Regions from separate parts of the Bradyrhizobium sp. JR3.5 genome, predicted to be linked through region 1. Evidence: predicted binding sites of a transcription regulator. Region 1 holds the regulator's gene; each other region holds the start of a gene.

Region 1 (7,228 bases):
CCCTGCACTCCATTGAAGAAACAGAGCCGAAGAAGCCACTGCGCGCCGACCGGCCTCCCACCGAAGGCTTCGTGATCATTGTCGACAAACACTTCAAGTCGGAGTTCGACACCGCCGAGGCTGCTGAAGCGTCTGGCCGACAACTGAAGGCGTCGTATCCGATGCTTCAGATCGAAATCTATGACGCCGCCGGCAAGACCCGCACCTTGCTGAGCTGACAGGCCTGGTTGCCGGGTCTCGTGGTCGGTTTTCCGCCTACTCGACGCCGGCTTCCTGCGGCGTGAATTCGTAGACCGACGAGCAGAACTCGCAAGTCACGACCACCTTGCCGTCCTTGACCATCTCGGCGCGATCGTTCGGCGCAAAGCTCTTCAGCATCGACGACACCGCATCGCGCGAGCAGGAACACTGCGCGCGCAGCGTTTGCGGGTTGAAGACGCGCACGCCGCGTTCGTGGAACAGGCGGTACAGCAGCCGCTCGCCGGAGAGATCGGGATCGATCAGCTCGACATCCTCGACGGTGGAGATCAGCGACTGCCCCTCGACCCAGGCGTCGTCATCCGGCACGCTGTGCGTGGCCGTGCCTTCCGGCGCATCGCCGGGATGCAGATCGGCCTGCTTGGCGCGTTCGGGGGCCTTGGGCAGGAATTGCAGCAGGATGCCGCCGGCGCGCCAGTGCAGCTTGCCGCCTTCGCCGCCGCGCATCTCCTCGCCGACCGCGAGCCGCACCCGCGTCGGAATCTGCTCCGAGCGCAGGAAATATTCGTGGGCCGCCTCTTCCAGGCCGCCGCCGTCGAGCGCGACCAGGCCCTGGTAGCGGCTGGTGTTCGCGCCCTGATCGATCGTCATTGCAAGGTGGCCCTTGCCGAGCAGCTCACCCGAGCTCTGCCCGTCCTTGAGGCGCGCCACATCGTAGCGCGCATAGGCACGCAGCCGGTCGGGCGCCTGGAAATCGACGATCAGGAGCGAGACCGGACCGTCGGTCCGAGTCTGCAGGATGAAGCGGCCCTCGAACTTGACGGAGGAGCCGAGCAGCGTGGTGAGCACGATGGCCTCACCGAGCAGCTTGCCGACCGCGGGCGGATAATCGTGCTTGTGCAGGATCTCGTCGAGCGCGGGGCCGAGCCGGGTCAGCCGGCCGCGCAAGTCCAGCGCACCGACCTCGAAGGCCAGCACAGCATCGTCAACAGGAACCGCCGAGGGCGCGCGAATGGGCGTCTCGGCCTGAATTTTGATGTCGGGGGATTGTGAAACCATGGCGCTCTATCTGGGGTCTCGGACCATGAAATAAAGGGGTTCAGCATACCGGGAATCGACGTCGTCCCTGCGAAAGCAAGGACCCATAACCACAGGATTTTGTCGCGGCACAAGGCGTCTGCCCATGTGCCTTTTTCGCAGGCCGCGGCGTATGGGTCCCTGCTCCAGTGCGCAATTGCGCACAAGGCAGGGACGACGGCATTGATGTCGTCGACTACGCGACCGTGTCGAAACACCAGGCCAGAATGCCCTTCTGCGCATGCAGGCGGTTTTCCGCCTCGTCGAACACCACGGATTGCGGGCCGTCGATCACCTCGTCGGTGACCTCCTCGCCGCGATGCGCGGGCAGGCAGTGCATGAACAGCGCGTCCGGCTTGGCGAGCGACATCAGCTTGGCATTGACCTGATAGGGCTTCAGCACGTTGTGGCGGTGCTCGCCCTCCTTGTCGCCCATCGACACCCAGGTGTCGGTGACGACGCAGTCGGCGCCGCGCACGGCGGCTTCCGGATCGGTGCCGAGCATGATCGGCGCGCCGGTGGCCTTGATCCAGTCCCGCATCGGCTTCTTCGGCGAGAGCTCGGGCGGGGTGGCAATGTTGAGATTGAACTTGAACCGCTCCGCAGCGTGCGCCCAGGAGGCCAGCACGTTGTTGTCGTCGCCGGTCCAGGCCACCGTCTTGCCCTCGATCGAGCCGCGGTTTTCCTCATAGGTCATGAGGTCGGCCATCACCTGGCAGGGATGCGAACGCCGGGTCAGGCCGTTGATGACGGGCACGGTGGCGTGGGCGGCGAGCTCGAGCAGCGCGTCATGGTTGAGGATGCGGATCATGATCGCATCGACATAACGCGACAGCACGCGCGCGGTGTCGGCGATGGTCTCGCCGCGGCCGAGCTGCATCTCGGCGCCGGTCAGCATGATGGATTCACCGCCGAGCTGGCGCATGCCGACGTCGAACGACACCCTTGTGCGGGTCGACGGGCGCTCGAAGATCATCGCCAGCGTCTTGCCTTCGAGCGGCTTCCTGCCCTTCTCATGCGCCTTCAGCTTCGCCTTCATGGCGGCTCCGGCTTCGAGCATGTTGCGCAGCTCGGCGAGCGGCAGCTCGTTGATGTCGAGGAAGTGACGGACCGGCTTGCTCATTATCCAGCCGCCTTCTTCGGCTGCGGCGCCGATAGCACAGAGCAGGCGCGCTCGAGCGCTGTGATCGACTGGTCGATCTCGGCCTCGGTCACGATCAGGGGCGCCAGGAACCGCACCACATTGTCGCCGGCGCCGACGGTGAGCAGCTTCTCGTTGCGCAGCGCGGCGATCAGATCGCCCGACGGCACCACCGCCTTGACTCCGATCAACAGGCCCTCACCGCGCACCTCCGACAGCACGCCGGGATAGCGGTCGACCACGGAAGCGAGCTTCTGCTTGAGCAGCAGCGACATCTTCTGCACGTGCTCGAAGAAGCCGGGCTTGAGCATGACGTCGAGCACCGCATTGGCGGCGGCGACCGCGAGCGGATTGCCGCCGAAAGTCGAGCCGTGCGAGCCCGGCGCCATGCCGGCCGCAGCCTGCGCGGTCGCCAGCACCGCGCCGATCGGGAACCCGCCGCCGAGCGCCTTCGCCAGCGACATCACGTCCGGCGTGACGCCGGTGCGCTTGTAGGCGAACAGCTCGCCGGTGCGGCCCATGCCGGTCTGCACCTCGTCGAAGGCGAGCAGCAGGCCATGCTCGTCGCACAGCGCGCGCAGTGCTTTGAAGAACGCCTGCGGCGCCGAGCGCACGCCGCCCTCGCCCTGCACCGGCTCGATCAGGATGCCGGCGGTGTGCGGGCCGATCGCCTTCTTCACCGCCTCGATGTCGCCGTGCGGCACCTGGTCGAACCCGTCCATCGGCGGGCCAAAGCCTTCGAGATATTTCGCCGAGCCGGTCGCAGCCAGCGTGCCCAGCGTGCGGCCATGGAAGGCGCCCTCGAAGGTGATGATGCGGTAGCGCTCCGGATGGCCCTTGGAGAAGTGGTGGTGGCGGACCAGCTTGATCACGCCCTCCATCGCTTCGGCGCCGGAATTGCAGAAGAACACGAAGTCGGCAAAGCTCTGCTGGCACAGCCGCGCGGCGAGCACCTCGCCATCCGGGCTCTTGAACAGGTTCGACATGTGCCAGAGCTTGGTCGCCTGCTCCTGCAGCGCCTTGACCAGATGCGGATGCGCATGCCCGAGCGCGTTCACCGCGACACCCGAGGTGAAATCGAGATAGCGGTCGCCGTTGGTTGCGATCAGCCAGGCGCCCTCGCGCGCGCTCGAAGCCGAGATCGACCCGGGCGAAGACGGGGAGCAGATGCGACGAGGCGTTGGTCATGGCGTTCACTGCCGGTTTGAAGCCGTCAATTGCCGCGCGCCTTGACGCCAACACAGCAACCGCCAGCTTCGGAAAACAAAACGGCCGCCTTTGCGGGCGGCACGTACGGGTCATTCTATGCGGCGGCCGGTAAGTGTCAATCGTCAGGAGCCGGCCTTCCTGCAATACGAAACCAGCGCAATCCGGAGCATTCCGGTGCGGTGGAAAAGCCTCATAGCAATGCTTAACTTTGTGGGAACATGTGGACGCACGGCCGCGGACTCTTGCGCCAGAGTCACGCCATATTGTAGCGTTTGGCCTGTCGGGTACGACATCTCGTGCGGCAGTACTGGACCCTCTAAGTAGCCTTCGTGTCTCGCGTAAACGTTCGGGCGCAACACCGTGCCCGGCGAGGGCTAAGGGATTCTGGCCGAAGGGATATTTGTCCAGATTGGCTCGCAGCGCCGCTCCGATGAGTGGCCGGCGCCATGCGAAAGGAAGAATGTGATGACTGTATTGACATGGTCCGACGATCGCGTCGAGCAGCTGAAGAAGCTCTGGGAATCCGGCCTCTCGGCCAGCCAGATCGCGGCGGAACTTGGCAATGTGACGCGAAACGCCGTGATCGGCAAAGTGCATCGGCTCGGCCTCTCCGGCCGCGCCAAGGCCCCCTCCACGGCCGCGCCGCGGCAGCGCAAGGCCCGCCCCGCCCAGCACATGATGCGGGTGGCGCGCCCGGTCTCGCGCGGCAACACCGCGCTTGCGCACGCCTTCGAGGTCGAGATGGAGCCCGATCCGATCTCCTTCGACAACGTGGTGCCGATGAGCCAGCGGCTGTCGCTGCTCCAGCTCAACGAGGCCACCTGCCACTGGCCGGTCGGCGATCCCTCGAGCCCGGAATTCTTCTTCTGCGGCGGCAAGGCGCTCGCCGGCCTGCCCTATTGCGCGCATCACTCGCGCGTTGCCTACCAGCCCGCCAACGATCGCCGCCGGCCGTCGGCGAAGCCACAGATCAAGTAGCACTCGGGAAACTGCCTGGACTGCAAAAACAAATCCCCGCGAAAGCGGGGATTTTTTTGTGTGATCGTCGCGCGGAAGTATCCACCAGCGTCGTCCCGGCGAAAGCCGGGACAACGCCGTGTTGTGGCTTGAGGTTGCCGTGCAAGCCTTACGGCTGCGGCTCGGCCTTGGCAAACCGGTCGTCGAGCGCATAACCGGCGCCGCGCACGGTGCGGATCGGATCCTGCTCGCGGCCCGGATTGAGCAGCTTGCGCAGGCGGCCGATATGCACGTCGACGGTACGCTCATCGATATAGATGTCGCGGCCCCAGACGCTGTCGAGCAGCTGTTCGCGGCTGAACACGCGGCCGGGATGTTCGAGGAAGAATTCGAGCAGCCGATACTCGGTCGGACCGAGATCGATCGGACGTCCCGAGCGCGCCACGCGGCGCTTCTCGCGATCGAGCTCGATGTCGCCATAGGTCAGCACGGTCGCAAGCCGCTCCGGGCTCGCGCGGCGCAGCAGGCCCTTCACCCGTGCCAGCAGTTCCGGCACCGAGAACGGCTTGACGATGTAGTCGTCGGCGCCGGTCGCAAGCCCGCGCACGCGCTCGCTCTCCTCGCCGCGCGCGGTCAGCATGATGATCGGAAGCTGCTTGGTCTCGGGACGCGCCCGCAGGCGGCGGCACAGCTCGATGCCGGACAGGCCCGGCAGCATCCAGTCCAGTACCACGAGGTCGGGAACGCGCTCCTTCAGGCGGGTGTCGGCATCGTCGCCGCGCCCGACCGTTTCGACATCGTAGCCTTCCGCATCGAGGTTGTAGCGCAACAGTGTCGTCAGCGCTTCCTCGTCTTCGACTACCAGAATGCGTGCGCTCATCGGCTTAAATTCTCTCTCTGTGGTGATCCGTTGCCCAGACGCAAACCGAAACGCTTACTTTCCTGGGCATAATCCCCGCGGAAACGACTTGTCGTGAAGACAATCCGGCTCCGCGCTCGCGGATCATGTCCTAGGTACCCGGCACAGTGGTGGCAAAGTTGGTCATGTCGCCCTTCGGGCGCTTGTCGGTGATCTGCTGTCCCTCGATCATGTAGAACACGGTCTCGGCGATATTGGTGGCGTGATCGCCGATCCGCTCGATGTTCTTGGCGCAGAACATCAGATGGATGCAGAACGAGATGTTGCGCGGATCCTCCATCATGTAGGTCAGCAGCTCGCGGAACAGCGAGGTGCAGATCGCATCGACCTCCTCGTCGCCCTTCCAGACGTTCATCGCCGCCGGCAGGTCGTGCGCGGCATAGGCGTCGAGCACCGACTTGACCTGAGACAGCACGAGGTCGGTCATGTGCTCCAGGCCGCGGATCAGCTTCAGCGGCTGGAAATCGCTTTCCAGCGCCGCGACGCGCTTGCCCATGTTCTTGGCGAGGTCGCCGATCCGTTCGAGGTCGGTGGCCACGCGCATCGCGCTGACGATTTCGCGCAGGTCGATCGCCATCGGCTGGCGGCGGGCGATCGTCAGCACCGCGCGCTCTTCGATGACGCGCTGCAGATTGTCGATCTCGATGTCGGCGGCGACCACGCGCTTGCCGAGCGCGACGTCGCGACGGATCAGCGCGTCGACCGACTCGGTGATCATCCGCTCGACGAGGCCGCCCATCTCGGCGACCAGGCGGGTCAACTCCTGCAGGTCGCTGTCGAATGCCTTGGCGGTATGTTCAGAAGCCATCTTGTATCTCCTCAGCCGAACCGGCCGGTGATGTAATCCTGAGTCCGTCGATCGCTCGGCGAGGTGAAGATCTTGTTGGTGTCGTCGAACTCGATCAGCTCGCCGAGATACATGAAGGCGGTCTTGTCGGAGACGCGCGCCGCCTGCTGCATGTTGTGGGTGACGATCGCGATCGTGTAGTCCTCGGAGAGCTCCTGGATCAGCTCCTCGACCTTGGCGGTCGAGATCGGATCGAGCGCCGAGCACGGCTCGTCGAACAGGATCACCTCGGGCCGCACCGCCACGGTGCGCGCGATGCACAAGCGCTGCTGCTGGCCGCCGGAAAGCGACAGGCCGGAAGCGTTCAGCTTGTCCTTGACCTCGTTCCACAGCGCGCCGCCGCGCAGCGCCTTCTCGACCCGGTCGTCCATCTCGGACTTCGAGATCTTCTCGTAGAGGCGGATGCCGAAGGCGATGTTCTCGTAGATCGTCATCGGGAACGGCGTCGGCTTCTGGAACACCATGCCGACCCGCGCGCGCAGCAGATTGAGGTCGAGCTTGGGATCGAGAATGTTGGTCTGGTCCAGCATCAGCTGACCGGTGGCGCGCTGGCCGGGATAGAGGTCGTACATCCGGTTGAAGATCCGCAGCAGGGTCGACTTGCCGCAGCCGGACGGTCCGATGAACGCGGTGACGCGGTTGGTACCCAGCGTCAGGTTGATGTTCTTCAGCGCGTGGTGCTCGCCGTAATAGAAGTTAAGGTTGCGCACCGTGACTTTCGGCGGCGCTTCCGGCAGCGGCGTATGCGGTGCAACGTGGCTCGGGTTACTGGTTGAAACGGAGAGCTCGGTCATTTTGCGGCCCTTTCGGCACCAAGGATACGCGCGCCGATATTCAGCGCGAGCACGGTGAATGTGATCAGCAGTGCGCCGCTCCACGC
Region 2 (7,228 bases), 3.1 Mb from region 1:
GCGGGCACATCCTTGGTCACGATCGCGCCTGCAGCGACGACAGCGCCGGTTCCGACGTTCCGGCCCGGCAGCAGGATCGCACCGTGACCGATCCAGACGTCATGGCCGATATGCACGTGATGCGCACGTCGCCAGTTGAAGAAGTCGGTGTCGTCGCTCTCGCCGGGAAAATAGGCGCTGGCGCGGTAGGTGAAATGCGCCTGGGTCGCGCGATGCATCGGGTGGTTGCCGGGATTGATGCGGGTCATCGCGGCGATCGAGCAGAACTTGCCGATCGAGGTGTAGGTGATCTGGCTGTCGTTCACGACGTAGGAATAGTCATCCATGCTGACTTCAAGCAGGATGGTGCGCGCGCCGACCTCGGTATATTTGCCGAGCTTGCTCTCGCGCACCGACGCAGTCGGGTCGATCGTCGGCACAACCGAGAGTGTTTTTCCGGCCATCAGGGCCTCCGCAAATCTTGTAAATCTTTGGCTTCCGGGGAGATGCGGGCTCGTCATCGGGATGCTTGATGACAACATCATGACGTTGCAATGACGTCAAACGAACGGCAGGGGAGGGGTGTGGACGATCGCCGCACTGCAATGTCACGTCACATAACTGTCAAGCACCGGGGATAGCGATGGCCCAACGCGACGCGGTTGGAGCATTGCATGCTGGTGGTGGAAGGTTTGACGTGCCGGTTCGGCACAAAGGCCGCAGTCGATAACGCATCCTTTTCGATCGCGCCGGGCAGCTTCGTCGGCGTGATCGGCCGCTCCGGTGCCGGCAAGTCGACATTGCTGCGGATGATCAACCGTCTCGCCGACCCGACCTCCGGCCGCATCCTGTTTGAAGGCACCGATGTCACCGCGCTGCGCGGCAAGGCGCTGCGGCAGTGGCGGGCGCGCTCGGCGATGATCTTCCAGCAATTCAACCTCGTCGGGCGTCTTGACGTGCTGACCAACGTGCTGATGGGCCGGCTTGCGCAGATCCCGTCCTGGCGTTCGCTGGCGCAGGTCTGGCCGGAGCAGGACAGGGCGCTTGCGCTGTCGGCGCTCGAGCAGTTCGACATCGCCCAGCTCGCGGCGCAGCGCGCCGACCAGCTCTCCGGCGGCCAGCAGCAGCGGGTCGCGATTGCCCGCGCGCTGGTGCAGGAGCCCGACATCATTCTTGCCGACGAGCCGATCGCCTCGCTCGATCCGCGCAACACCAAGATTGTGATGGATGCGCTGCTGCGCATCAACAAGCATTTCGGCATCACGGTGCTCTGCAACCTGCATTCCCTCGACCTGGCGCGAACCTATTGCGATCGCCTGATCGGCATGGCGGCGGGTCGCGTGGTGTTCGACGGCGCCCCCGCGGCGCTGACCGACCACATTGCCCGCGAGCTCTATGACCTCGAGGCCAATGACGTCATGGGCGCGGCACCGCTGCCCGTGCCCGATGGCGCAACTGCTCCGGCGCTCGGCACCGCAGCCGCGGCCTGAGCGGCGCATTTTCGAGAAACAGGGCAACCGGGCATTTCGCCCGGCCAACAGGCGTAACTACCAAAGAGGGGTAACATGATCACTCGTCGCATCATTCTGGCCGGCGCCGCTGCGCTGGCATTCGCAGGATCGGCTTCGGCCGAGGACTGGAAGACCAAGTATCCGGAGATCACCTTCGCGGTGATCCCCGCCGAGAACGGCTCCGGCGTTACCGAGCGCTACGGTCCGCTCACCGAATATCTGTCGAAGGAACTCGGCATCAAGGTGACCCTGCGCGTCGCCAACGACTACGCAGCCGTCATCGAGGGCCAGCGCGCCGGCAACATCCACATCGGTTACTACGGCCCGGCGTCGTTCGCCCGCGCCCGCCTCACCGGCGTCAAGACCGACGCGTTCGTGATCGACGTCAATGCCGACGGTTCGAAGGGCTATTATTCGGTGTTCTACGTGCTCGCCAAGAGCCCGTACCAGAAGGTCGAAGACCTCAAGGGCAAGAATATCGGCCTGGTCGATCCCAACTCGACCTCCGGCAACAACATGCCGCGTTTCAAGCTGAACCAGATGGGGATCGATCCGGAGACCTACTTCTCCAAGGTCGTCTTCACCGGCAGCCACGAGAACGCTGTGCTGGCGCTGGCGCAGGGCACCGTCGACGTCGCCGCCAACTGGTGGAATGCCGACGATGATTCCAACCTGACCCGCATGCTCGCCAAGAACATGGTGAAGTCGAGCGACGGCACGCCGCTGAAGAAGGAGGACTTCCGCATCATCGTGAAGTCCGACCTGATCATCAACTCGCCCTACGCCTATCTCGAGAGTCTTCCCGACGACATGAAGGCGAAGATCAAGCAGGCCTTCCTCGACATGCCGACGAAGGATCCGGAAGCCTTCAAGAAGCTGTCCGACGGCAAGAACCGTCCATGGCAGCCAGTCACCAACGCCGACTACGACAAGACCATCGAGCTGATCAAGTTCGTCGACGCTCTGCGCAAGAAAGGCTCCTGATCGCACGTCGCTGCTGAATTGGGCCGGGTTTCGACAACCCGGCCCTTTTCGTTCACCCCTCGAGCAGACTGGCCCGCATCGATGGCGACCGCCATTTCCATCCTTCCCGCGCAGCAATTGGCGACGCTGAACGATGCCTATCGCAAGGCGGTCGCGCGCAAGCGGCTGAAGGTAACGGTGGCGGCCGCGGTGTTCTGCGCGGCGCTTTTTATCGCGGCGCTCGGCGCCGAGGTGAATCTGCACACGTTCTTCACCTATTTCGGCAACTTCGTCAGCTATTTCGACCGCATCCTGACGCTGGATTCCGGTGCCCGGGTCTGGACCGATCCGGTGGAATGGTTCTGGGGTCTGAAGAAATGGCTCCGGCTGCTCGGTGAGACCCTCCTGATCAGCTATGTCGGCACCTTGACCGGTGCCGTGTTCGCCTTTGCGCTGAACTTCTTCGCCGCCCAGAACACCTCGCCGGGACCGTGGGTGCGCTTTACCGTCCGTCGCCTGCTCGAATTCGCCCGCACCGTGCCCGGCATCGTGTTCGCGCTGATCTTCGTGATCGCGTTCGGCCTCGGGCCGATGGCCGGCGTGCTGGCGATTGCGATCCACACCACCGGGGCGCTCGGCAAGCTGTTCGCCGAAATCGTCGAGAATGCCGACATGAAGCCGGTCGAGGGCATCCGCTCCACCGGCGCGAGCTGGCTGTCCTGCATGCGCTTTGCCATCCTGCCGCAGGTCTCGGCGGGCTACGCCAGCTATGCGCTGCTGCGCTTCGAGATCAATGTCCGCGAGGCGTCGGTGATGGGCTTCGTCGGCGCCGGCGGCATCGGGCAGGAGCTGGTAGTCGCGATCCGCAAGTTCTACTATTCCGACGTCAGCGCGATCCTCGTCACCATCATCGTCACCGTCTTCATCATCGACATCTCGACCGGCTGGCTGCGCGGCCGGCTGTTCGGCAAGGAAACCCGCCGATGAGCCAGCTGCCGAAGCCGGACACCGCGGAATTGCGCGGGAAATACCCCGGCGTGTTCGAACGTCCGGCGTCGGCACGGCTGGCGCTGCCGGCCGTGATCGTGGCGGCGCTCGCGATCTTCGCATACGGCCTGGTCGATCTCGACTTCTCGCCAGCGAAGCTGATCACGGGGATGAGCCAACTCGGCTGGATCACCATGATGATGATCCCGCCGAATCCCGGCGCGTCGTTCCCGCTCTACATGCAGGCGCTCGGCGAGACCCTGTCGATCGCGCTGCTCGGCACCACGCTTGCGGCCCTCTTTGCGCTGCCGGTCAGCCTCTTGGCGGCGCGCAACATCATCCCCTCGAACCTGATCCGCTTTCCGGTGCGCCGCTTCCTGGATTCGATCCGCGGCGTCGATACGTTGATCTGGGCGCTGGTCTGGATCAACGTCGTCGGCCTCGGCCCGTTTGCCGGTGTGCTGGCGATCATGGTCTCCGACTTCGGCGCGTTCGGAAAGCTGTTCTCCGAGGCGATCGAGGCGGCGGACCGCAAGCAGGTCGAGGGCATCCGCGCTTCCGGCGGCAACGCGCTGCATGAAATCCGCTTCGGGCTGCTGCCGCAGGTGCTGCCTGTGATCGCCGGGCAGGTGCTCTATTTCATCGAATCGAACACGCGTTCGGCCACCATCATCGGCATCGTCGGCGCCGGCGGCATCGGGCTGCAGCTCGCCGAGCAGATCCGGGTGCTGGAATGGCAGAAGGTGTCGTTCCTGATCCTGATGATCCTGATTGCGGTCGCCGCGATCGATTTCATCTCGAGCAAGCTGCGCTTTGCCATCATCGGCCAAAGGGCGGTGGTGTAGGACGTCACCTCGCCCCGCGCTTGCGGGGAGAGGTCGGATTGCGCTCGGCGATGCGAAGCATCGTCCGGTGCAATCCGGGTGAGGGGTTTGTCCCCGTACTCACATCTGTCGGATTCGCGGAGGCAGCCCCTCGCCCCAACCCTCTCCCCGCAAGAGCGGGGCGAGGGAGTAGAGAGATCAGCTATTCTCGACGAGAAACTCCACGCGCTCGGCGGCGAAGCGCGAGCGCTTGGTCACCAGCGGGCGGTCCAGCATATCGACATCGGTCGCGTCGACCACCAGCACCGGCCGGCCCAGCGGCAGATCGAGCCGTGCGGCGTCGGTCGCATCGGCAATCGCCGCGGTGATCCGGGTCGAGGCGCGGTGGTAATCCTTCACGCCGTAATGCCCGAGCAGCTTCGTCATCGACCGGACGTCGGCGAACACGCTGCCTGCATCGGGAAAGCGCTCGGCCGACAGCCAGGTGGTGGAAACGCAGATCGGCGTCCGGTCGGCGAGACGCACCGCTTCGATCCGGATCAGCGGCGCGCCAATCTTCAAGCCCAGCTCGCGCGCGATGCCGCGATTGGCAACATCGCTGCCTGCATCGATCAGCTGGCCGCGCGGCTCGTGGCCGCCGGCGCCGACGATCTCCGAGAATCGCGTGCGTGAGCGCAGCGGGTAGGCAAGGCGCTGGGCTTCGACATAGGTGCCGCTGCCGCGCTCGGCGCGCACCAGGCCGCGCTCCGCCAGTGCGGCGAGCGCCCGCCGCACGGTGTGGCGGTTGACCCGGTAAGTCTCGGCGATCTCCATCTCGCCGGGCAGCTTTTCGCCCGCGGCAAAGCGGCCGTCGGCGATGCCGCGCTCGATGCCGTCAGCGACCTGCCGCCACAAGGCGACGCCGGAACTTTCCTGCATGCTCATGGCGCGGTGATACCAGAAATCTTCGGTTTGTCACGAAACAGTCATGGCACTCGGCTATCAAGTTGTCTATTATCATAGACAACTTGATGCAAGCAAGGTTGCCCATGAATTCGACCGGACCCGACAGCAGACAGGCCCAGCGCAAGGCCGCGATGACGGTGCTGGCGCACTCCGCCGCGGCCGATATCGCAGGCAGGCTGGCGGCGATCGCAGTACCCACGCATGAAAACCTGCGCGAGCCGGAGAATGGCCTCGTGATGATGCGCGGGCGGATCGGCGGCGACGGTGCGCCGTTCAACGTCGGCGAGGCGACGGTGTCGCGCGCGGCGGTGCGGCTTGCGACCGGCGAGGTGGGCTTCGGCTACACGCTCGGCCGCGATGCGCACAAGGCGCAGATGATCGCGCTGTGCGACGCCATGGTGCAATCGGCGGAGCTGTCCGGCGAGGTCGAAGCGAAGGTGATCGCGCCGCTGCGTGTTGCCATGAATGCCGAACGCGCCCGCAAGGCCGCGGAGACCGCGGCGACGCGGGTTGATTTCTACACCATGGTGCGCGGTGAGGGATGATGCAATGACGACGATTGCCGAAATGCCCGCAGGGTTTGCCGACAAGGTGCTGTCGGCGCAATCCACGTTCCGCTCCGTGATGGATGCGATGGCGCGCCCAGGCAGCGTGCAGCGTGTCGCCGCTGATGTCGGAACGCCGGCCGGGATGATGCGCGGCTCGGCCGCGATCGCGCTGACGCTGTTCGATCACGATACGCCGATCTGGCTCGATGCCGCGATGTCGGCGACGCTGGACGTCGCCCGCTGGCTGAAGTTTCACGCCAGCGCGCCGGTGGTCGCGGATTCCGCGATCGCAAGCTTTGCGCTGATCGGCGATGCCGCAAACCTGCCGGCGCTGGAGCGTTTCGCGTTCGGCAGCAGCGAATATCCTGACCGGTCGACCACTCTGATCCTGCAGGTCGACAGCCTGACGCAGGGGCCGGCCTTCGAGCTGAAAGGTCCCGGCATCGACGGCAGCGCGCTGTTGCAGGCGATGATCAAGCCGCGCGACCTGTTCCAGCGGCTGTCGATCAATGAAGCGCTGTTCCCGCGCGGCATCGACGTCGTGCTGGTCCAGGACGACAAGATTGTCGCGATCCCGCGCACCACGCGGCTGATCGCAAGCGGAGTGTGAGCGATGTATGTAGCCGTCAAGGGAGGCGAGCGCGCCATCGAGAACGCTCATCGGCTGCTCGCGCATGAGCGGCGCGGCGATCGCGATGTGCCCGAGGTGACGCTGGCGCAGATCTCCGAGCAGCTCGCGCTCGGTGTCGACCGCGTGATGACCGAAGGCTCGCTCTACGATCGCGAGCTTGCGGCGCTCGCGATCAAGCAGGCGCGCGGCGACATGATAGAGGCGATCTTCCTGGTTCGCGCCTTCCGCGCCACGCTGCCGCGTTTCGGCGCCACCGAGCCGGTCAATACCGGCGAGATGCAGGTGCGGCGGCGCATCTCCTCGACCTTCAAGGACGTTCCGGGCGGCCAGATCCTGGGGCCGACCTTCGATTACACCCATCGCCTGCTCGATCCGCAGCTCGCGGAAGGCTTTGTGCCGGAGCAGCCGGCGACCGCGGAAGCCTCGCAGGCGGCAACGCCGCGGGTCACCGACATTCTCGGCCGCGACGGCTTGATCGAATCGTCGCCGCAGGCGGACGCCGACGCGCCGGTCGGCGACCTCACGCGCGAGCCGCTGAGCTTCCCGGCCGATCGCGATCTGCGGCTGCAGAATCTGGCGCGCGGCGACGAGGGCTTCCTGCTCGCGCTCGGCTATTCGACGCAGCGCGGCTACGGCCGCAATCATCCCTTCGCCGGCGAGATCCGCTTCGGAGAGGTCGAGGTCGAATTCTCAGCCGAGGACGTCGGCTTCGCGGTGCCGCTCGGCTCGATCGAGCTGACCGAGTGCCAGATGGTCAACCAGTTCAAGGGCTCGACCACCGAAGCGCCGTGCTTCACCCGCGGCTATGGCCTCGCGTTCGGCCAGAGCGAGCGCAAGACC
Region 3 (7,228 bases), 3.5 Mb from region 1:
GTGAAGTCGAACTGACGAGCACGCCGCCGCGAGCGGGTCGCCCGGATGTGCGCCCGATGACAGCCAACAAGAAATGCGCCCGGCCGGCACCGGGCGCATTTTTCTTTCCGCGGCAGGTCCCGGTAATCGCCCGCGTCAGCCGGCACTATTCGCCATTCGCGCGCGGGATCATCCAGGTCGAATACGTCTGCCAGACGCCGTCGCCCTGGTTGCGTTGATAGGCGATGAAATCGGCATGGTCGCCGTGCACGAGCTCATAGCGATAGTACCTTGAGAGGTCGTCGATCTGATTGGTCATGGAACGTCTCCGTCATGAGGGGAAGCCACTCAATTTCGACGTAGTCGAGCCGCGCCGGCGATCAATAGAATGGTTTTTATCATTCAATCACAGACGCGAGAGCTGGTCTGATCCGGTTTGAGGATGTGGGTCGATCGACGCACATTCTCTTTGCTGGGCCTCAGCGCCCGGCACGATGCGAACTGCGCCGCGGCACATGAACGACGCCGATGCCGCTCTCCCGCGCCTGCAGCGCCTGCAGCACGGCGGGCGGCAGCAGCACCAGCCTGGCCGCCGGCGTCGGCGCGCCGTTGTTGAGCACGTCCCGGTACGGATACAGCGCCTGATAAGCGGCCGGCTCGGAGATCGCGGCCTGCGCCGAGGCCGCCGTCGCCGTGATGGCCGACAGCGCCACAGCCAGCGCGACAGTTCTGAACGTCGTGGTTCTGAACGTCCTGGCGACGTGGGAAATCCTGGTAGTCATGGTAACGCTCCCGCGATTTACATCGCATACGATTAATTCGCTCGCGCCTGATAAAGGCATCGCGCGACCGGCCTTCAAGTATCCCGATTTAATCGGATGCGATTTATTCGGGCGCGGGGCTTCAAATATCCGTGTGACCGGCGATGCCATGCGCGGCCCGCAATGGCGGCCTGCTCGGGCCACGCGGCAGCGGCGCGAAAGTCAGCGGGCACGCTGGCGGTCGCAGGCGCGAACCTGGGCGGAACCTGGGTTCACTGCGGGATGGTTGGTCACATGCAGCGAGCACGCGAGCTTCGCGCTTCAAGCGCCCGCCGCTGGAATTGTGCATGCAACCGCGCGTCGATGCGGCGCACATCGAAGCGATATCGCTTGCGCAGCACCGGACGCGGTTGCTCCGGTCAAATTCGAGCCGGATCGGACAGGCTGCCGAGGTTGGCAGGATTTAACATCCACGCCATAGTGAATGACTATCCTCGTCATGAGCCAATGTGGGGTCAGCTATGGACGTGTCACCTTCTGGTAACGAGAGCCGAAGCACGTCGGAGCCACCACAAGCAGCGCGGCAGGACTATGCGCACGCCGCGATGCGCATGCCGGCCATCATTGTCGGCGTCGTTGCAGCGATCATCGTTGCGCTGTCGGTGTATTATCTGCTGCGGCCCGAGCCGCTGCTCGTGCAGGGCGAGGTCGATGCAACGCGGCTCGATATCGCCGCGCGCGTCGACGGACGGGTCAAGGACATCCCGGTCGAGCGAGGCCAGAACGTGCCCGCGGGCGCCGTCCTGGTGCGCATCGACAATCCGGAAACGCTTGCAAAGCAAGACCAGATGCGCGCCGCCAAGGCCGTTGCAGACGCGCAACTCGCCAACGTCATGGTTGGAACGCGAGTGGAAACCATTGCCGCGCGGAAGGCGGAAATGGAGCGCGCGGAGGCCGCGCAGGTGCTGGCGCAGAAGACCTTCGATCGCGCCAAGACACTGACCGAGCAAGGCAACGCGCCGCAAGCCCGTCTCGACCAGACCACCGATGCGCTGCACGAAGCCGAGCGCGGGCTCGACCAGGCGAAATCGGCCTATGAGCAGGCGGTCAACGGCTACACCAAGGAAGAACGCGCGATCGCGAAAGCCAATGTCGAAAAAGCCGAAGCCGACATTCAGAGCGTCCAGTCGGTGATCGATCAGCTCGCGGTCTACGCGCCGGTCGCGGCACAGGTCTATCAGCGCAACGTCGAGCCGGGCGAGTTCGTCTCGCCGGGCGTGCCGCTGGCGACGCTGATCAATCTCGGCGATCTCTGGATCCATTTCGATCTGCGCGAGGATCTGGTGAAGGGACTGAAGGTCGGCGACAAGTTCGACGTCCGGATTCCGGCGCTCGACGACCGTCATGTCACGGTCGAGGTCAAGCTGATCGCCACCAAGGGCGAATATGCAAGCTGGCGGGCGACCCGCGCCACCGGCGATTTCGATTTGCGGACGTTCTCGATCCGCGCCTATCCGGTGCAGCCGCTGCCTGAGCTGCGGCCCGGAATGAGCGCCTATCTCGACTGGCGGTCACGCCAATGAGGCTGGCCTCAAAGCCCGGATTCTGGCGGGTCGCACAGCGCGAATGCCAGTGGCTGTTGCGCGACCGCGTGGCATTGCTCTTGGTCTTCGGCGTGCCGCTGTTCGCCTTCGTGGTGCTCACGGCCGTGTTCAGCCAACCGGTGATCCGGGGCCTTGGCGTCACGATCGTCGACACCGACAAGTCGGATACTTCGCGGGCGCTGACGCAGCAGGTCGCGGCGTCGCCGAGTCTCAGAATCGTCGACGATTCCGGCTCGCTGTCGTCAGCCGTACAGGACATCCGGTCGGGCAAGGCGATTTCGGCGATCTTCATACCGCCGAATTTCGAACGCGACCTGAAGGCCGATCGCCGCCCGCAGGTCGTCGGCTTCTACAACCAGCAATTCCTGACCGCGGCCGGCATCGCGTCGTCGGGCCTGAACGATGTGCTGTCCGTCGCCGCGAGCGCGGCCGCTCCCGCCAATCGCGCCGCCCCCGCCCCGGCGTCGATGGGAACGCTTTCCGCGGAGACCATCGCGCTGGTCAATCCGCAGAAGAACTACGCGCAATTCCTGCTGCGTGCGTTGCTGCCGACGATTATCCACGTCGTGATCACGCTCGCCGCGGGCTATTCGGTCGGCTCCGAATTCCGCCGCCGCAACGCGCGCGAGTGGCTCGAAAGCGCCGGCGGCGATCCGATCGCCGCGCTCGCCGGCAAGCTGGCGCCGCTGTTCGTGACCTTCATCCTGATCATGCTGGCCCAGCCGCTGATCCTCGAAGGCGTGCTGCAGATTCCCTTCAAGGGCGATGTGCTGCTGATAATCGCGGCGGGCCTGCTTCTGATCATCGCATATCTGTCGCTCGGCGCCCTGCTGCAGCTTTTGGTCGGCGACCTCGCGACGGGGCTCGGCCTTGCCGGCCTGATCGCCTCCCCTGCCTTCGGCTATGCCGGTGTCGGCTTTCCCACCATCGGCATGAATACGTTTGCGCAGGTCTGGAGCGCGATCCTGCCGCTGCGCTGGTATATGTCGGTGCTGATGGGACAAGCGGCGCGCGGATTGCCGGCCTCGGAATCGGCAATTCCCTTCGCGGCGCTCGCAGGCCTCACGTTGCTGTTTGCCGCGCTCGCATTGCTGCGCATGGCGAGCCTGACGCGCCGGGGCTGGTTTGCGACGGCACAGCCCGAGGAGCCGCCAGCGAGCGAGCCGGCGCCAGCAGGCGTCGGTGGCGCCTTCGCGGCGGAGTGGCGGCGCGTGCTCGGAACGCGCAGCGCCTTCAGCCTGCTGTTCCTCGCGCCGCTGGTCTACGGCATCTATTATCCGCAGCCTTATCTGAACCAGATCCTCCGCAAGCTGCCGATCGCGGTCGTCGACAATGATCTCAGCGATCTCTCACGCCAGATCGTCGAGACGCTCGATGCCAGCGGCACATTGAGCGTGACGGTTCGCGCCCGCACCCTTGCGGAGGCAAGCACCGCCATCGACCGCGGCTATGCATTTGCCGCCGTGCAGATTCCGCCCGGCACCGAACGCGACGTGCTCAAGGGCCTCACCGCGCACATTCCGGTCTACGCCGACGCCACCTATCTGTTCATCTTCCGGTCGACCGCAGGCGCGGTCGCCACCGCGATCGGCACGCTGACATCCGAACTGGTGTCGCGGGGCGCCCGCGCCGACGGGAGTCTCGTCAAGGCGAAGCTGGCGAGCCTCAGCCCGGCCAACGTCCTGCTGCAACCGATCTTCAACCCGGTCGGCGGCTATGCGAGTTACATCGTGCCGGCGGCGTTCATCCTGATCCTGCAACAGACGCTGCTAATCGGCGCCGCGATGCTGACCGGCACGGCGCTGGCGAATTCCCGCAACACGGTCGCGGGCGTGTTCGGGCGCGGCGTTGCCCATCTGACCATCTATCTGCCGGCGCTCGCGCTCTATCTGATCGTGCTGCCGCGGATCTATGGCTTCTCGACGCTGGGCCATCTGCCGCAGATCTTCGCGCTGGCGACCGTCTTCCTGCTGGCGACGAGCTTCCTGGGACAGGCGATCGGCGCCTGGTTCACGCGGCCGGAGAACGCGACCATCCTGCTGCTGGCGACCAGCCTGCCGCAGTTCTTCACCGCCGGCTTCGCCTGGCCGCGCGAGGCCATCCCCCCTGCGGCCACGGCGCTCGGCCGGCTGTTCCCGGCCGACTCGGCGATCGACGGCCTCGTGCGTATCAACCAGCTCGGCGCCAGCATCTGGGAGGTCTCGCATGACTGGCTCAGGTTGTGGTGCCTGGCGCTGGGCTATTTCGTGCTCGCCGTGATCTCCGCGCTGGTGTTCAAGAGAGGACAGCAACATGCCCAACGCTAGGCGCGCAGCCATTGTCGCGATCCCCGTTGTGCTCGTCGCGGGCGCGCTGATCTACGCCGGGAGCCGCGCGACGCCGGCGCCCGCGATCGTCGGCGTGGTCCGCTCGACCGAGGTCAGGATCGAGCCGGAAGTGAACGGCCAGCTGGTGTCGATCGCGGTCGAGAAAGGCGCCAAGGTGCACGCGGGCGACGTCCTCGCCAAACTCTCTGCAGTCGAGTTGAGCGCACAGGCGGAGCAGGCGCGGGCCGCGCTCGCCGCCGCGGTGGCGAACCGCAACAACGTCTATGCCGGCGTACGCCGCGAGCAAATCGACTCGCTGAAAGCCGCGATCTCCAAGGCCAATTCGCGCCTCGACTATGTGGAGACCCAGCTCAAGCGGATCACCACGCTGGCGAGCCAGAGTTTTGAAACCCAGCAGGCGCTCGACCAGGCCGAGAACGACGTTGCCGCAGCGCGCGCCGGCGTGGCGGCGTCCCAGGCCAATTACGATGCCGGTGTGGCGGGGCCGACCAAAGAGGAGCGCGCCATCGCCGACGCGCAGGTGCAGGCGGCCGCGGCCGCCGTCGCAGTGCTCGAGCGCCGTCTCGACAAGATGGTGCTGCGCGCACCGGTCGACGGCGTGGTCAGCGTGATCGCCGCGGAAGTGGGCGAGAACGTTCGTGCGGGCCAGCCGATCCTGATGATTGCTGCGGCCGGCAAGAAATGGCTGTCGTTCAACGTGCGCGAGGACCATCTCGACGGTCTTGCGATGGGCAAGACCGTGAGCGTGATACCGAACGGCTCCGACGCCCCCACCAAGGCTGCCATCACTGAATTGCGGTCGCTTGGGGTGTTCGCCACCTGGCAGGCCGAGCGCGTGATCGGCGATCACGACCGCAACACGCTGCGTCTGCGTCTCGACCCTGCAGGCGCCGCGGACAGTCTCGAACCCGGCATGAGCGTCCGGATCGAACGTTGACAACGCGCCGCGATCGGCCGCGAGCCGCAATGAGGTGCGGACTGTCGCCCTCCGGCGCGTCGCGGAAGCTTGTGTCGGCCCGCCTCGCCGAATAGTCATCGGACTGTCAGAAGATTGCGACAAGAAGACAAAAGCGTCGGCCCTGTTGGGCTCGGCCTTCATGGCATCTCCCCGATGCCACGCAAAAGATGGAGACTTGGCCGTGAAGCAGATTCGTTCGCGACGGAAGGTGCATGTTGGCGCGATGCTGCTCGGTGCGGCGGCTTTGGCGGTCCTGCTGCCGTCGATGGCATCAGCGCAAACCGGCCCGGCGCCGGCCGGCGCCAAGCCGTTCCTGACCGTCGACGGCAAGCAGCCGCTTGTGATCGGGCATCGCGGCGTGCCGGGCCTGGTGCCCGAGGAGACCGAGGCATCGTATGAGCTGGCCGCCGACCTCGGCACCGACGCGCTCGAAGAGGACCTGCATTTGACCAAGGATTGCGTGCTGGTGGCACGCCACAATCCATGGCTCGGCGACAACACCAACGTCGCCGAAGTGGCGAAGACCAATGCGGACGTCGCGAAACGCAAGCGCACCGCGCCGGGCGTTGGCGTCAAGGTGAAATGGGCGCAAACGCCGACCAGCGGGCCGGCCGAATATCCCACCGACCTCATCGATCCGGCCGATCCCAAATCGGTGCTGAAAGCGCTGATCGTCGATGGCGACGACCATACCAATGACTGGTCGATCACCGATTTCACCATGGACGAGCTGAAGAGCTGGATCGCCGGCACCACCTATGATGCGGCCAACGAACGGCCAAGACTATTCAACGGCAAGTTTCCGATCATCAGTTTCCAGGGCATCATCGACATCGCCAAAGCCAAGAGCAAGGCGACGGGGCGTCCGATCGCGGTCTATCCGGAAACCAAGAATCCGACCTGGAACAATGCCCAGGCGATCGCCAATGGCTGCGGCGCGCCCGGCAGCCACCCGCTCGAGGACGCCCTGATCAAGATCATCAGGGATAACGGCCTCAACGCGAAGGACGCGCCGATCATCGTTCAGAGCTTCGAGCCCGGCAGCCTGAAATATATGCGCAGCCACGGACTGGAAACGCGGCAGGTGCAGCTCATCGATGGCAACGGCGTCGACTTCAAGACCGGCAAGGTGCTGCTCAACAACATCGCCAATTCCCGTCCGTACGACTGGACGGTCGCGGGTGACGGCCGCACCTTCGATGCGATGCTGACGCCCGAGGGCCTCGCGGAGATCAAGACCTATGCCGACGGCATCGGTCCGTGGAAGGCCTATATCGTCCCCTACAAGATCTCACCGTGGAAGGACAACAACGCCGACGGCACGCCATACAAGGGATCGACGGCGGATGCCTCGACGCAGGACGCCACCAGCGTGATTGCCGACGCGCACAAGCTCGGCCTGTTCGTGCATGTCTTCACGTTCCGGAACGAGAAGAAGTATCTCGCCGCCGACTATCGCGGCGACCCGAGCCTGGAATATCTGAAGTTCTTCCGTCTCGGCGTGGATGGGGTGTTCACCGATTTCACCCACACCGGCGTTGCCGCCCGCGCGGCTTACTTGCGTGAACTGGGCTGGTGACGCCGCAGCACGGCGCGCCC
Region 4 (7,228 bases), on a different contig from region 1:
TATCGAGCGAGTGAAACACCAGCACGCGAGCCCGCGACAGAAGCGCCGCGTTGAGCTCGAACGACGGGTTCTCGGTGGTGGCGCCGACCAGCACCACGGTGCCGTCCTCCATCACCGGCAGGAAGGAGTCCTGCTGCGCGCGGTTGAACCTGTGCACCTCGTCGACGAACAGCAGCGTCCCCTTGCCGGTCTCGCGCCGGGCCCGCGCGGCATCGAACGCCTTCTTCAGGTCGGCGACGCCGGAGAACACCGCGGAGATCTGCTCGAAATGCAGCTCGGTGGCGTCAGCGAGAAGCCGCGCCACGGTGGTCTTGCCGGTGCCGGGCGGTCCCCAGAACACCAGCGAGCCCAGCGTGCGCGTCTCCAGCATGCGGGTCAGCGCGCCGTCGTGGGCCGAGGATATGATCCTGGCCGACGACGTCGGCCAGCGTGCGCGGGCGCAGCCGGTCCGGCAGCGGGTGCGGCGCGTCCTGCTCCATCCCCGCCGCGGCAAAGAGATTGCTGGCTTCGTGCGGTCTCTTCGGGCTCATCCGCCGAGCGTCACGTTGATCTGCTGGCCGCCGCGCACCAGCGTGATGCGCCAGATCCGTGACCCCGCCTTCGACACCTTGTCGAGGTCGCTGGTGCGCACGATCTTCTCGTTGTTGACGGCGAGGATGATGTCGCCCTTCTGGAAGCCGACATTGGCGGCCGTGCCGTCATCGGCGAGCTCGGTGACGACGACGCCCTCGGCGCCGGCGTCGAGATGCAGCTCATCGGCCAGCGCCGGCGAGATGTTGGCAACCTTGGCGCCCTGGAATGGCGAACGCGCGGTCAGCACGATCTCGTCGCGGTTGGTATCGGGCGCGGTCTCCAGCGGCACGGTGAGCTTCACCGGCTTGCCGGCGCGTTGCACCTCGATCTCCGCGTTGCCGCCGAGCGGACGGGTGGCGAAGCGGTAGTCGAACGCGTTGGGATCGTCGATCGGCGTCCCGTCGATCCCGACGATCAGATCGGACAGTTTGAGTCCGGCCTTCGCCGCCGGGCTGTTCGGCGCGACATTGGCGACCAGCGCGCCGGTCGGCAGCTTCAGCCCGAGCGTCTCTGCGATCTCCGGCGTGACCGCCTGCAGCCGCGCACCGAGCCAGGGCCGCTTCACCGCCTTGCCGCCGCTCTTGGCGGAGGCCACCACCACGCGCACCATGTTGGCGGGGATCGCGAAGCCGATGCCCTGCGAGCCGCCGGAGCGCGAGAAGATCGCGGTATTGATGCCGGCGAGCCGGCCGGTCATGTCGACCAGCGCGCCGCCCGAATTGCCGGGATTGATCGCCGCGTCGGTCTGAATGAAGAATTGATAATCCGTGATCCCGACTTGAGTGCGCGCCAGCGCCGAGATGATGCCGTGTGTCACGGTCTGGCCGACGCCGAACGGATTGCCGATCGCCAGCACGACGTCGCCGACCTGCAGCTGGTCCGAATTGGCGAAGTCGAGCGTCGCGAACTTCTCCTTGTTGGTGCCCTTCAGCCGCAGCACCGCGAGGTCGGTGCGGCCGTCCTTCAGCACGATCTCGGCCTCGTATTCGCGCTTGTCAGCGAGCGAGACCTTCACCTGGTCGGCGCCCTCGATCACGTGATTGTTTGTGACCACGAGGCCGGAAGCATCGACCATCACGCCGGAGCCGAGCGAGCGCTGCATCTGCTCGGGCTGCTGCCCCGGGACGCCGAAGAAGCGGCGGAAGATCGGATCGTCCAGAAACGGATTGCGGTTCTGCACCGTCTTGGCCGCGTAGACATTGACCACCGCCGGCTGCACCCGCTGCACGATCGGCGCATAGGACAATTGGAGCTCGGCCTGTGAGGACGGCACGCGGCGGTCCTGGGCCGCGGACGGGGACAGATTCCCCATGAAAGCCAATGTGCACAGAGCGGATATGGCAGCGAAGCGGACGGGTCGGAGCATTCTCACCTCTCGTGGAAACGCCGGAATATAGGCGTGTTCGCCGGGCAATTGAAGGGCGCCCGGCCGGATAACTGGCCCCCGCCGGACCGGTGCAAAACCGGCGGCAGCCGCGTTGAAGCGCGCCGCCAAACTTCTATGATGACTGTCATCTCACTGCGCCGCTCCGCTTGTTGCCTGCGGACAACAAGCGGAACTGCGATGCCCGGAAGCCCTGTCGTGCGTCAGTCACGATCAACTCCTAGGACGTTTCAGTGAGTGAGTGGGGAATTCAAACACAACAGGGGTGCACGATGGCTGCGACAAAAGTTGGTGCAATCGCCATAGGGCTGGCAGGGGCGCTCGCCGCCTCGCCGGCCTATTCGCAATCGGCCGGAGGCGGCAGCGACGCGGAGATCGCGCTGCTGAAGCAGCAGCTGAAGATGCTCGAGCAGAAGCTCGACAGGCTGCAGAAGCAGACCAATGCCAATACCGCGACCGCAGCCAGCGCGAACGCCAACGCGAAGGCGGCGGATGCCAAGGCCGCGCGGGCAAGCGCCAACGCCGCGATCCCGGTCAAGGGCCCGGTCGCGCCGTCGGGCGTCGTGGTGACGCTGCCGAACAACCGGCCGACGATCTGTACTGCGGATGAACAGAACTGCGTTGCGATCACGAGCCGCGTGCACTGGGATGTCGGCGGCTACGACTATCGTCCGAACACCGCAAGTACCTCGCCGCAGAAGCTCGACAGCGGCGAGAACCTCCGCCGCGCCCGCATCGGCATCGTCGGCAAGTTCTTCGGCGACTGGAATTACGCGCTGATCTACGACTTCGGCGGCTCGTCCGACGGCTTCGGCGGCGCGGCACCGGGATCGCTGCCTGGCGGCGGCACCTCCGGCGTCGAGAATGCCTATCTGAGCTACACCGGCTTCAAGCCGTTCGGGGGCAAGATGGCGATCGAAGGCGGCATCATGGACATCCCGTGGACGCTGGACGAATCGACGAGCTCCAACGACATCCTGTTCATGGAGCGCGCCTCGGTCGGCATCATCGCACAGAACATCGCGGCCGGTGACTTCCGTTCGGGCGCCGGCACCCGATGGTGGAACGACCAGCTCTGGATCGGCGGCTATGTCACGGGACCGACGACGGGCGCGATTCACTCCGCGTCGTCAGCCGCGCCGGCCGGCACGTCCGAGCAGTATGGCGGTGTCATCCGCGTCGCCGGCAATCCGATCAGCGGCAAGAACTACTCGGTGCATATCGGCGCCGATGCGGAATGGCTGGTCCAGCCGCCGCGCAACCAGCTCACCCAGGCGCAGACGCTCACGCTGAACGACCGGCCCGAGCTGCGCATCGACCCGACGACGCTGATCTCGACCGGTGCGATCGCCAACGTCTCTGGCGCGCAGGTCTACGGCGTCGAGGCGGCAGCGACCTACGGCCCGTTCATCGCACAAGGCGAGTACTATTGGTTCAATGTCGACCGCTCTGCGAATACCGGGCTGCCGCCGTTCGGCGCGCCGAGCCTGAAATTCGACGGCGGTTACGCGCAGGTCGGCTACGTGCTGACCGGCGAGAACCACGCCTACAATCCGGCAACGGCCTCCTATGGCGGTATCAAGCCGCACGATCCGTTCTCGCTTGCCGGCGGCGGCATGGGCGCGTGGGAAATCGCCGGCCGCGTCAGCACGATGAACCTCAACGACCAGGTCGGCCAGGCCGTCGGCATCGCGGGCGGACGGCAGACCGTCTACACCGCCGCGCTGAACTGGTACGTCAACAACAACGTCCGCTTCATGCTGAACTACCTGCACGGCGACATCGCCAAGCAGGCCTCGGCGACCTCGCCTGTGGATGCCGGCTCGAAGTTCGACGCGGTCGCGCTGCGCACGCAGGTTGCGTTCTGACGCAATCTGATCAGCGCCGACAACAAAGGCCAGGAGCGACACACCGCTCCCGGCCCTCTTCATTACAAATTGTCAGGCCGCGCGCTTCGACTTCTTCACAACGACTTCCGGCGCCGGCGCACAGGACAGCCGTTCCTGATGGCCCTCGCCCCAGGCTTTCAAAATATCGATCACCGGGCGCAGGCTCTCGCCGAGTTCGGAGAGCGTGTATTCGACCCGCGGCGGCACCTCGGCGTAGACCTTGCGGGTCACGAGGCCGTCGTCCTCCAGCGCCCGCAGCTGCTTGGTCAGCATGCGCTGGGTGATGCCGGGCATCCGCCGCCGCAGCTCGCCGAAGCGCTGGGTGCCGGCCTGCAGGTGATACAGGATCACGCCCTTCCATTTGCCGTCGATCAGGTCGAGCGCCGCCTCGACCGCGCAGCCCGGCCGGCGCGCGAAATTCTTCCGTTTCATCGGTAATTTCCCAATAGTATACAAACAGGGACTAGTTCCCTGATTTTACAGTACTTGCCAAAACGACGCCAGCGCGACAGGTAAGACGGCAGGCAATCGCCCACCACGGAGACCAGACATGAAGGCCGTCGGATACCAAAAATCGCTGCCGATCGAGGCGGCGGATTCGCTCGTCGATTTCGAAATCGCCAAGCCCGAACCGAAGGGGCGCGACGTCAGGGTCGCGGTGAAGGCGATCTCGGCCAACCCGGTCGACTACAAGGTGCGCAAGCGCGCGGCGCCGTCCGACGGCAGCTACAAGATCCTCGGCTTCGACGCGGCCGGCGTGGTCGACGCCGTCGGGCCCGACGTCTCGCTCTTCAAGCCCGGCGATGAAGTGTTCTACGCGGGCTCGATCCAGCGCCAGGGCACCAATTCGGAATTTCATCTGGTGGACGAGCGCATCGTCGGCAACAAGCCGGCATCGCTCTCGTTCGCGCAGGCCGCCGCCCTGCCCCTCACCTCGATCACCGCATGGGAGCTGCTGTTCGATCGGCTCGGCGCCGTGCCGGGCAAGAGCCTCGATCCACGCACGCTGCTGATCACCGGTGGCGCCGGCGGCGTCGGCTCGATCCTGATCCAGCTCGCACGCCGCCTCACCGGGCTGACCGTGGTTGCGACCGCGACGCGGCCGGAGTCTCAGAAGTGGTGCCGCGATCTCGGTGCGCATGCGGTGATCGATCACTCGCAGCCGATGAAGGAGCAGATCGAGAGCTTGAGGCTGCCGCCGGTCGGCCTCGTCGCCAGCCTCACCTTCACCGACCAGCACTACAAGTCGATTGCCGACTTCATCGCGCCGCAGGGCAAGTTCGGCCTGATCGACGATCCCGCCGAATTCAACGTCGCCGTGTTCAAGGGCAAGGCGGTGTCGGTACACTGGGAATCGATGTTCACGCGCTCATCGTTCCAGACGCCTGACATGATCGCGCAGCACCATCTGCTCAACGACGTTGCCGACCTGATCGACAAGGGCGTGCTGCGCACCACGCTCGACCAGACCTTCGGCACCATCAACGCCGCCAACCTCAAGCGCGCCCATGCGCTGCTGGAAAGCGGCAAGTCGCGCGGCAAAGATCGTGCTGGAGGGCTGGTAGGAGTCGCTGCGTAGGGTGGATTGGCAGGCAGCGTCCGTCGAAGCTCAACGAGCGAAGGCGGAAGGCGTAATCCACCATCCCACCAGCAGAAGCGGCAGGTTACGCTGGCGCTAACCCGCCCTACGCACCGACCAACTCGCGAGATATCCCCACAGGCCGGCGCGTGGCTTTTGCCAAAGCCATGACATCGCCTGTATGATTTGCGCAACGATCACCCCGTCCTCAATCCGGCCGCGCGAGACGCGGCCGGAACGGTGGTGACGCCCCAAGGGGATACCCGGGGATGGGAGGAAACCGATGAGTTTGCTCACGGCCGATCCGTCGCGGATCGATCCGGAGTGGATGACGCAGGCGCTGCGCGAAGCCGGTGCGATCGACCAGGTGAAGGTCGTCGAACTCGTCTGCAAGCCGGTCGGCAATGGCCTCGTCGGCGACAGCTATCGATTTCATCTGACCTATGACGGCGATGAGCCGAACGCGCCCTTAAGCGTCGTCGGCAAATTCCCGGCCGCAGATCCCGACAGCCGCCGCTCCGGTTCCGCGCACACGCTCTACATCCGCGAGGTCGCGTTCTATCGCGAGCTGGCGGCCACCGTCGACATTCACACCCCGCGGCCGATCCTCGCCGAAATCGATCCTGCCACCGACGACTTCACACTGATCCTGGAAGATCTGGCGCCCGCACGCCCGGGCGACCAGCTCGCCGGATGCGCGATCGCGGACTGCCTGACGGCGATGGCCGAGGCCGCCGCGCTGCATGCGCCGCGATGGAACGACCCGACGCTCGACGCGGTGCAATGCTTCGTGGTCGCCGCAAGCCGGCGCAGGGATCTTCGCGCGGTGCTGCCCGCCATCATCGGTCACTACAAGGAGCGATATCACGGCGTAATCGAACCGGAATTCCTGGATCTGATCGACAGGCTTCCGGACGCGATACCGCGCTACCAGTCCGATCGATCGGTGCCGCGAACGCTGCAGCACGCGGACTTCCGGCTCGACAACATGCTGTTCGAGGTGCGCGGCAACACACGTCCGATGGCCACGCTGGATTGGCAGACGCTGACGGTGGGGCCAGGCATCGTCGACGTTGCCTATTTCCTGTCGGCCGGTGTCGATCCGTCCGAGCGGCGGCTTCATGAAGCCGATCTGGTGCGGTTCTATCATTCCGAGCTGATCCGGCGCGGCGTGCGGGACTATGGCTGGGATGATTGCTGGCGGGATTACCGGCGCTACACGCTGCATGGCATCATGATGGGCGTCGTCTCGGCGCTCAGCGTCCAGCGCTCCGAGCGGGGCGACGCACTGTTCCTGAAAATGACCCGTGGCGCCTGCGCGCAAGCGCTGGACCACGACAGTTTTTCATACTGGCAGGACTGAAGCGCGATCGGGCGAAATGGTTCCCGTGAAGACAACGCGTCAAGACAGCGAAAGGGATCGGCGTGCTCAACAAACTGGACGACTTCCCCATCCACCAGACGCCGGAGCCGATCGCGGTTCCCTCGACCAGCGACCGCAATGTCTATGACCGAACCTGGTTCAACGGCTACACCGCCGACGGCGCGTATTATTTCGGCATCGGCATCGCGATCTACCCGCACCGCAAGATCCTCGATTGCGCCTTCAGCGTCGTGGAGCGTGGTGGACGGCAGCATTGCTTCTACGGTTCGCGGCGGGCGCCGCTCGAGCGCACCGAGATGCAGGTCGGCCCGTTCAGGCTGGAGGTCATCGAACCGATGCGGCGGACGCGGGTCGTGCTCGACGACAATGCGACGGGTCTCGCCTGCGATTTGACCTTCTCCGCACGCACGGCCGCGATC

Evidence for each region. The regulator PhoB, encoded in region 1, activates phosphate uptake and scavenging genes when phosphate is short. The targets are predictions, from matches to a motif close to TGTCATNNANCTGTCAT.
Region 2: a site for PhoB is predicted at 5,217-5,233, ahead of phnF (phosphonate metabolism transcriptional regulator PhnF). Genes of this name have one in related genera too.
Region 3: a site for PhoB is predicted at 5,702-5,718, ahead of ACVWW1_RS17770 (glycerophosphodiester phosphodiesterase family protein). Genes of this name have one in related genera too.
Region 4: a site for PhoB is predicted at 2,152-2,168, ahead of ACVWW1_RS06790 (OprO/OprP family phosphate-selective porin). Genes of this name have one in related genera too.

What each region holds. Positions count from the first base shown of each region.
Region 1 is NZ_JBSRYV010000002.1:3,731,711-3,738,938, reverse strand. It holds gene ACVWW1_RS34710 (hypothetical protein) at 1-218, shown strand, start outside; gene ACVWW1_RS34705 (Hsp33 family molecular chaperone) at 256-1,257, opposite strand; gene argF (ornithine carbamoyltransferase) at 1,472-2,398, opposite strand; partial or broken gene ACVWW1_RS34695 (acetylornithine transaminase) at 2,398-3,604, opposite strand; gene ACVWW1_RS34690 (GcrA family cell cycle regulator) at 4,091-4,603, shown strand; gene phoB (phosphate regulon transcriptional regulator PhoB) at 4,752-5,462, opposite strand; gene phoU (phosphate signaling complex protein PhoU) at 5,593-6,309, opposite strand; gene pstB (phosphate ABC transporter ATP-binding protein PstB) at 6,321-7,142, opposite strand; gene pstA (phosphate ABC transporter permease PstA) at 7,139-7,228, opposite strand, start outside.
Region 2 is NZ_JBSRYV010000002.1:604,106-611,333, reverse strand. It holds gene ACVWW1_RS19490 (transferase hexapeptide repeat family protein) at 1-443, opposite strand, end outside; gene phnC (phosphonate ABC transporter ATP-binding protein) at 654-1,469, shown strand; gene phnD (phosphonate ABC transporter substrate-binding protein) at 1,545-2,474, shown strand; gene phnE (phosphonate ABC transporter, permease protein PhnE) at 2,556-3,440, shown strand; gene phnE (phosphonate ABC transporter, permease protein PhnE) at 3,437-4,285, shown strand; gene phnF (phosphonate metabolism transcriptional regulator PhnF) at 4,463-5,188, opposite strand; gene phnG (phosphonate C-P lyase system protein PhnG) at 5,293-5,754, shown strand; gene phnH (phosphonate C-P lyase system protein PhnH) at 5,759-6,367, shown strand; gene ACVWW1_RS19450 (carbon-phosphorus lyase complex subunit PhnI) at 6,371-7,228, shown strand, end outside.
Region 3 is NZ_JBSRYV010000002.1:239,260-246,487, forward strand. It holds gene ACVWW1_RS17740 (ABC transporter substrate-binding protein) at 1-15, shown strand, start outside; gene ACVWW1_RS17745 (hypothetical protein) at 146-298, opposite strand; gene ACVWW1_RS17750 (hypothetical protein) at 459-761, opposite strand; gene ACVWW1_RS17755 (HlyD family secretion protein) at 1,352-2,323, shown strand; gene ACVWW1_RS17760 (ABC transporter permease) at 2,320-4,650, shown strand; gene ACVWW1_RS17765 (HlyD family secretion protein) at 4,637-5,608, shown strand; gene ACVWW1_RS17770 (glycerophosphodiester phosphodiesterase family protein) at 5,811-7,208, shown strand.
Region 4 is NZ_JBSRYV010000001.1:1,359,496-1,366,723, reverse strand. It holds partial or broken gene ACVWW1_RS06800 (replication-associated recombination protein A) at 1-530, opposite strand, end outside; gene ACVWW1_RS06795 (DegQ family serine endoprotease) at 527-1,885, opposite strand; gene ACVWW1_RS06790 (OprO/OprP family phosphate-selective porin) at 2,230-3,825, shown strand; gene ACVWW1_RS06785 (winged helix-turn-helix transcriptional regulator) at 3,898-4,278, opposite strand; partial or broken gene ACVWW1_RS06780 (zinc-binding alcohol dehydrogenase family protein) at 4,397-5,411, shown strand; gene ACVWW1_RS06775 (phosphotransferase) at 5,709-6,788, shown strand; gene ACVWW1_RS06770 (hypothetical protein) at 6,851-7,228, shown strand, end outside.